2 regions of the Pseudonocardia ailaonensis genome follow, and region 2 is predicted to be linked to the other one. Evidence: riboswitches for the same ligand, from Rfam matches in the RefSeq annotation. Region 2 holds a riboswitch; the other holds the start of a gene.
What was found. Region 2 has a riboswitch for S-adenosylmethionine ahead of ABD324_RS37290 (putative leader peptide). Riboswitches for the same ligand answer to the same signal wherever they lie in the genome.
Positions count from the first base shown of each region.

Region 1: another riboswitch for S-adenosylmethionine. It lies ahead of ABD324_RS06135 (hypothetical protein); the one in region 2 lies ahead of ABD324_RS37290 (putative leader peptide).

Region 1 is NZ_BAAAQK010000003.1:726,560-729,953, forward strand. It holds gene ABD324_RS06125 (acyl-CoA synthetase) at 1-818, shown strand, start outside; gene ABD324_RS06130 (nucleotide triphosphate diphosphatase NUDT15) at 899-1,339, shown strand; gene ABD324_RS06135 (hypothetical protein) at 1,349-1,591, opposite strand; SAM riboswitch class I at 1,739-1,830, opposite strand; gene ABD324_RS06140 (hypothetical protein) at 2,046-2,186, shown strand; gene ABD324_RS06145 (NtaA/DmoA family FMN-dependent monooxygenase) at 2,402-3,394, shown strand, end outside.
Region 2 is NZ_BAAAQK010000009.1:387,913-391,306, forward strand. It holds gene ABD324_RS17685 (NtaA/DmoA family FMN-dependent monooxygenase) at 1-138, shown strand, start outside; gene ABD324_RS17690 (TIGR03564 family F420-dependent LLM class oxidoreductase) at 145-1,086, shown strand; SAM riboswitch class IV at 1,267-1,388, shown strand; gene ABD324_RS37290 (putative leader peptide) at 1,433-1,525, shown strand; gene ABD324_RS17695 (amino acid ABC transporter permease) at 1,654-2,652, shown strand; gene ABD324_RS17700 (amino acid ABC transporter ATP-binding protein) at 2,649-3,394, shown strand, end outside.

The sequences.
Region 1 (3,394 bases), on a different contig from region 2:
CGACGCACGGCGCCACCGACGCGCTGCTGGTCCCGGTGATGATCCAGATCCTGATCGACCACCCGCAGATCACCGAGCACGACCTCACCAGCCTGCGCACCGTGCTCTACGGCGCCTCCCCGATCGCCCAGGCCGTGCTGGAGCGTGCGATGAAGGCCTTCCCCAACGCGGCGTTCACCCAGGCGTACGGGATGACCGAGCTGTCCCCCGTCGCCACCCTGCTGAGCCCGGACGACCACCGCCGCACCGAGCGGCTGCGCGCCGCGGGCCGGGCGGCGCCGCACTCCGAGGTCCGGATCGTCGACGCCGAGGACCGGGAGGTGGCGCGGGGCACGGTCGGCGAGATCGTCGCGCGCGGCGGGCACGTGATGCTCGGCTACTGGGAGCAGCCCGAGGCCACCGCGGCCGCGGTGCGGGACGGGTGGATGCACACCGGCGACGGCGGTTTCATGGACGACGAGGGCTACGTCCACGTCGTCGACCGGATCAAGGACATGATCGTCAGCGGCGGGGAGAACGTCTACTTGGCGGAGGTCGAGAACGCCCTCGCCGCCCACCCCGCCGTGGCCTCCTGCGCCGTGATCGGGGTGCCCGACGACGAGTGGGGCGAGCGGGTGCACGCGGTCGTCGTCCTCCGGCCGGGGCAGACCCTGACGGCCGAGGAGCTGCGCGAGCACGCCAAGACCCTGATCGCGGGGTACAAGGCACCGCGCAGCGCGGAGTTCGTCGACGCCCTGCCGGTCTCGGCGGCGGGCAAGATCCTCAAGCGGGAGCTCCGGGCCGTCCACTGGGCGGGTCGGGAGCGCCAGATCCACTGACTCGGTGCGGCGGTCGCGGAGCCGGTGCTGTCGGTGACGCCCGGCTGCCGGGTGGGCCGGCGAGGTGAGACCCTCGCTCCGTGGACGCGCCCCTCCCCCGCCCGGCCGTCGGGGTCGGCGTCGTCCTCACCCGGCCCGACGGCACCGTCCTGGTCGGGCATCGCGTGACCGCGGGCGAGTCGCCGAGCTGGTGTCTGCCCGGCGGACATCTCGAGGGTGGGGAGACGCCGGTGGCCGCCGCCGTCCGGGAGACTGCGGAGGAAGCCGGGCTGCGGGTGGCCGGGACGCGGGTCCTGGCCGTCTGCGTCCGCACCGCGGGCAGCAACGTGACCTTCGCGGTCCACGCCGAGGTCGGTGCCGATGCCCGGCCCGAGGTGCTCGAACCCCACGCGATGGACGAGTGGCGGTGGTGCCGGCCCGACGACCTCCCGGAGCCGCTCTTCTCCCCCAGCGCCGCCGTGCTGCACGCGTGGCGGGGTGGCACCGACCTCGCCGGCTGGGCGATCCACCCGCTCCGCTGACCGGCCCGGTCAGTGGAGGCGCGGGGTGCGCCGCAGCGCCGAGCGGGCGGTCGCCAGGTGCTGGGCGACCTCGGCGGCGATCAGCTCGCTGGGTGAGGCCTCCCCGGCGGCGGCCCGCAGCGAGCGGTGCCGGTCGACGAGGGCCTCGAGCGACTCCAGCAGCTGGTCGCCGATGTCGGTGAGGCGGTCGTCGCGGGTGGGGAAGGACGCGGACGACGGCGAGGAGAAGGGCGAGGACAGGGATGCGGACATGATCGTCTCCGGGCGGGGCGCGAGGTGGACGGCAGGCGGGGGCGGCCGTCACCGACAGAGCGCGGCCCCGGTCCGGCAGAAGTCCACATGGCGCCTCTTCGACCAGGCACCGAAGCCCGGCACGCGCGGTGAGGCGAGCACGATGTTCTCCCATCGAATCCCGGCGGAAGCACCCTGCAGTGGTCTGCGGGTTGCTGCGGCGTCACAGAGCCGGGTCTCTCGGCCGCTCCGGATGGAGTCCCCTGCACTGAACCCCGAGCGGAACGACCCTGTCAAGAACATGAACGCTCAGGTTCCGAGGGGCGGGAGGACGAGGTCGGAACGGGCAAAGGTCCGGACACCTTCCCCTGCGGCACAGCCGCTTCCGCCCCGCGCCGGCCGATCAGGTTCCTCTATCGGTAGCGATCAGTTCCGTGAGTTGGACGGACCATGTCCGGGATGTCACTATCTGTGCATGCCTGCCGTGCACCCCTTCGCGCTCGTCACCTTGTCGGGTGACCTGCGCCTGCGTGTGCTCTCGGCCGGCCTGACCCGGCGCCTCGCGATCGACCTCGGTCGCACCACGGCCGCCGCGTGTCCGCGCCCCTGTCGCTGATCCCGCCGCGCTCTCGTCGCTGACACGCCGCCGTCGTCGCCGTCACGGCATCGGCCGCTCGGGCTCCGCCGTGCCGGACGCGGTCCGGCGTCCGCGCGCGGCCCGACCGGCGATCTCCTGATCTCCCCCGGTTCCCCTCCCGTTCCGCCCGTGCGCTCCGTCGCGCCCGGGCGGCATCGTCCTGCGCTCTCGACGATCTCCAGGAAGGACGTGGCATGGCCCGTCAACTCAAGCTCGGTGCGGTCCTGATGGGCGTCGGCGGCCCCGGCCAGCACGACGTCTGGAAGGACGACGAGATCCCCGGCGACGCCAGTGTGGACATCGACTGGTACATCGCCCGCGCCCGGCAGGCCGAGGCGGCCCTGTTCGACCTCGTGTTCATCGTGGACAGTGCGTTCATCACGCCGGACTCGCCGCCCCACTACCTCGCCCGGCTGGAGCCGCTGACGCTGCTGTCGGCGGTGGCGGTGTCGACCCGGAACATCGGCCTGGTCGCCACGGTCAGCACCAGCTACAACAGCCCGTTCAACCTCGCCCGCCGGTTCGCCTCGCTCGACGTGATCAGCCGCGGCCGGGCGGGCTGGAACGTCGTGGCCACCGGCGACGGCGGCACCGCCGCGAACTACAGCCGCGACGAGCACTTCGACCACCCGACCCGCTACTCGAGGGCCCTCGAGTCCGTGCGGATCGCGCAGGGCCTCTGGGACTCCTACGAGGACGACGCCTTCCCGCGCGACACCGCGACCGGTGTCTTCGTCGATCCCGACCGCCAGCACCGGCTCGACCACCGCGGCGAACACTTCCACGTCCGTGGCCCGCTCAACCTCGTCCGGTCGGAGCAGGGCCATCCGGTGATCTTCCAGGCGGGGAACTCCGAGGAGGGTCGCGAGCTGGGCGGCGCGATCGGCGAGGGGATCTTCACGCACCATCCGACGATCGACGAGGGCGTCGCGTTCGCCAAGGACATCCGGGACCGGGCGGCCGCGAACGGCCGGGATCCGGAGGGCATCGTGATCCTCCCGGGGGTCGACGTGATCGTTGCCGACACCGATGCACAGGCGCGGGAGATCGAGGAACGGCGCCGCACCGACCGCGACTTCGCCAAGGACCTCGCCCAGTTCGGCCGCCCCTTCGGCTGGCACGACTTCTCGCAGTACGACCTCGACGCCCCCTTCCCGGACGTCTCGCACATCGGGCACGGGAACTTC
Region 2 (3,394 bases):
GTCGTACCGCTCCTGCAGGAGCGCGGATCGCTGCGCGAGGACTACACCGGGACCACGTTGCGGGACAACCTCGGCCTGCCCGCCCTGCCCCGCAACCCGGGCCGTGACCAGGGCGCGCTGCCCGCGGCGACGGGCTGAACGACGATGGACATCGGAGTCGCCCTCGCGGCGAGCACGGATCCGGCCCGGACCGCCAACTACGTCGACGCCGTCGTCGACCAGGCACGCGACGCCGCCGCGGCGGGACTGCGCTCGGCGTGGTTCGGCCAGCGGTTCGACTACGACGCGGTGACCCTCGCGGCCCTGGTCGGCCGCGAGGTCCCCGGGCTCGCCGTGGGCACCAGCGCCGTCCCCGTCTTCGGCCGGCACCCGCTGGTGCTCGGTGCGAACGCGGTGACCGCGCAGGCCGCCACCGAGGGCCGGTTCCGCCTCGGCCTCGCGATCGGCGCCAAGTTCCTGATCGAGGAGCCGTTCGGGGTGGCGTTCGAACGTCCGGTCGCCCGGCTGCGCGAGTTCCTCGCCGCGATCGGGCCCGCCGTCGCGACCGGACGCACGGACTTCCGCGGTGAGCTGGTCACGGCCGTCACGCCCGAACGCGGTGGCCCGCTGCCCGGCGCCGCGCCGGTGCCGGTGCTGGTCGCGGCCATGGGTCCTCAAGCGCTGCGGGCCAGCGGCGAGCTCGCCGACGGCATCCTCCCCTTCCTCGCCGGGCCCCGGACGTTGGAGAACCGGATCATCCCGGCGCTCGCCGGCGCCGCCCGGGCCGCGGGCCGGCCGGCGCCGCGGGTCGTGGCCCTGGTCGCCGCCGTCGTCACCGAGGATCCCGACGCCGTGCGCGGCGCCGCCGCGGACCAGATGGGGTTCTACGACAACGTGCCCTCCTACGCGAAGGTCGTCGCCGAGGAGGGCGCCTCCCGCGCCGCGGATCTCGCCCTGATCGGAGATGCGGCTGCCGTGGCGGCGGGGCTGCGCCGCTACCGCGACGCCGGGGTGGACGAGATCGTGCTGACCCAGACCGACCTCCACGGTCCCGAGGACCGGCGCCGGACCTGGGAGCTGGCGGGCTCGCTCACCACGGGGGGCTGATCGGCGCCGCCGATCGGCGGTGGGGAATTTCTCACCCGCCCAGGCCCCCACGCACGCACACGAATACGAGGCGCATTTCCGGGAATCGCACCCAATTGTCCGGACACCGGCTGCCGCATTCCCTGCCGGTCACATTTCGTTGACATTTCACGATCGTGCGACGTAGCGTCCGTCGCGACAGGTCATGAGTGTCAGCGACAAGCCCTGGCTTGCTGACCGGCAACCCTCGCGCCGCGGTGGGGTGCCCCAGGTGACGACCCGACCGGAGCTGCGCCCGTCGCGGAACCGGTAAGGCGCGAGGCCCTTCGGGGCGGAACGGTGACAGGCGATGCACACGGCTCGATCGATGGTGGACTGGCGCCGGTACGGCCGTCCCCTCGCATCGAGCCGTCGGCACATCGACCTGCAGCGCGTCAACAGCGCCCTCTGTCGGCTCTGAGCCGCGCCCACCGAGAACACCTTTCCCGGCCCTCGTCGTCCTTCCCCGCCGATCGGCCCGGTCCGCCCTCGATCGTCCCCCGATCCGGGGTCGTTCCGTGTGCCCGAACCCACCGCTGGAGCCGCACCGTGTCCCCCACAGGGAGAACGCCGACGACCACGCAGCAGGGCCCCCAGCCGCCCACCTCCGCCGCGCCTGCGGCGGGCCCCGGGCCCGGTGCCGCACAACGCGTGATCCCGCTGCGCCGGCCCGGCAGATGGATCATCACCGTCGTCGTGCTGGTGGTGCTCGCCCAGGTCGTGCACGGGCTGGTCACGAACCCCTTCTACCAGTGGGACCGGTTCCAGTACTGGTTCTTCCGGCCGGTCATCCTGCAGGGGCTGCTGGTCACGCTCGAAGTGGCCGCCTGGAGCGCCGTGCTCGGCCTGCTCGGCGGGATCGTCCTCGCCCTGATGCGGCTGTCGCGCAACCCGGTGCTGCAGGCGGTGAGCTGGGCGTACATCTGGCTGTTCCGCTCGGTCCCGCTGATCGTGGTGCTGCTGTTCCTCTACAACTTCTCCGCGCTGTACAAGTCGCTGAGCCTCGGCATCCCGTTCGGACCGGCATTCCTCACCTTCGGGGTGACCACGCTCGGAACGGACATGGTGATCGCGATCGTCGGGCTGACCCTCAACGAGTCGGCGTACTCCGCGGAGGTCGTCCGGTCCGGGATCCTGTCGGTCGACCAGGGGCAGCACGAGGCCGCGTCGGCGCTCGGGATCCCGCGGGGGTACCAGTTCCGGCGGATCGTCTTCCCGCAGGCACTGCGCGCCATCGTGCCCTCCTACGTCAACCTGGTCATCGGGCTGATCAAGAGCACGTCGCTGGTCTTCTACGTCTCCCTGCTGGATCTCTTTGGCACGGCGCAGAACCTCGGCAGCACCTATTCCGGGGACATCGTGCCGCTGCTGCTCGTGGCGACGGTCTGGTACGTCATCCTCACCAGCATCGTCTCGGTTGTGCAGTTCTACGTCGAGCGGCACTACTCGCGCGGCGCCCTGCGCACCCTGCCGCCGACACCCCTGCAGAAGCTGCGCGGCGCCGTCCGGGATCTCCCGGCGCGCTTCCGGGAAGGAGCGTTCCGATGAGCCTGGGGACCGACCGCGAGGCCGCCGAGCAGGAAACCGAACAGGGAACCGGGGTGACCGCCGTGGGCGGGGACAGCGCCAAACCCGCAGCCGTGCAGATCCACGGGGCGCACAAGTCCTACGGCGCGAACCATGTGCTCGCCGGCATCGACCTCACCATCGCTCCCGGCCAGGTGGCGGTGATCCTCGGCCCGTCCGGCTCGGGGAAGTCGACGCTGCTGCGCGCGATCAACCACCTCGAGACGCTCGACCACGGCTACGTCAGCGTGGCCGGCGAGCCGATCGGCGTGCGGCACCAGGGCGACCGGCTCAAGGAGCTCAGCGAGAAGGCGATCCTCGCCCAGCGCACCCGGATCGGCTTCGTCTTCCAGAACTTCAACCTGTTCCCGCACCTCACCGTGCTGGACAACGTCGCCGTCGGGCCCGTCGCGGCCGGCCGGCTCTCCCGCGCCGCGGCACGGGAACGCGGTCTCGAGCTGCTGGCCAGCGTGGGCCTCGAGGACAAGGCGGACGCCTATCCTCGCCAGCTCTCCGGAGGCCAGCAGCAGCGGGTCGCCATCGCGCGGGCCCTCGCGCTCGAACCCGGCGTGATCCTCTTCGACGAGCCCACCTCCGCACTGGACCCCGAGCTCGTCGGCGAGGTGCTGTCCGTCATCAAGGACCTCGCCAGCACCGGGACGACGCTCGTCGTCGTCACCCACGAGATCGGGTTCGCCCGCGAGGTCGCCGACCTCGTCGTGTT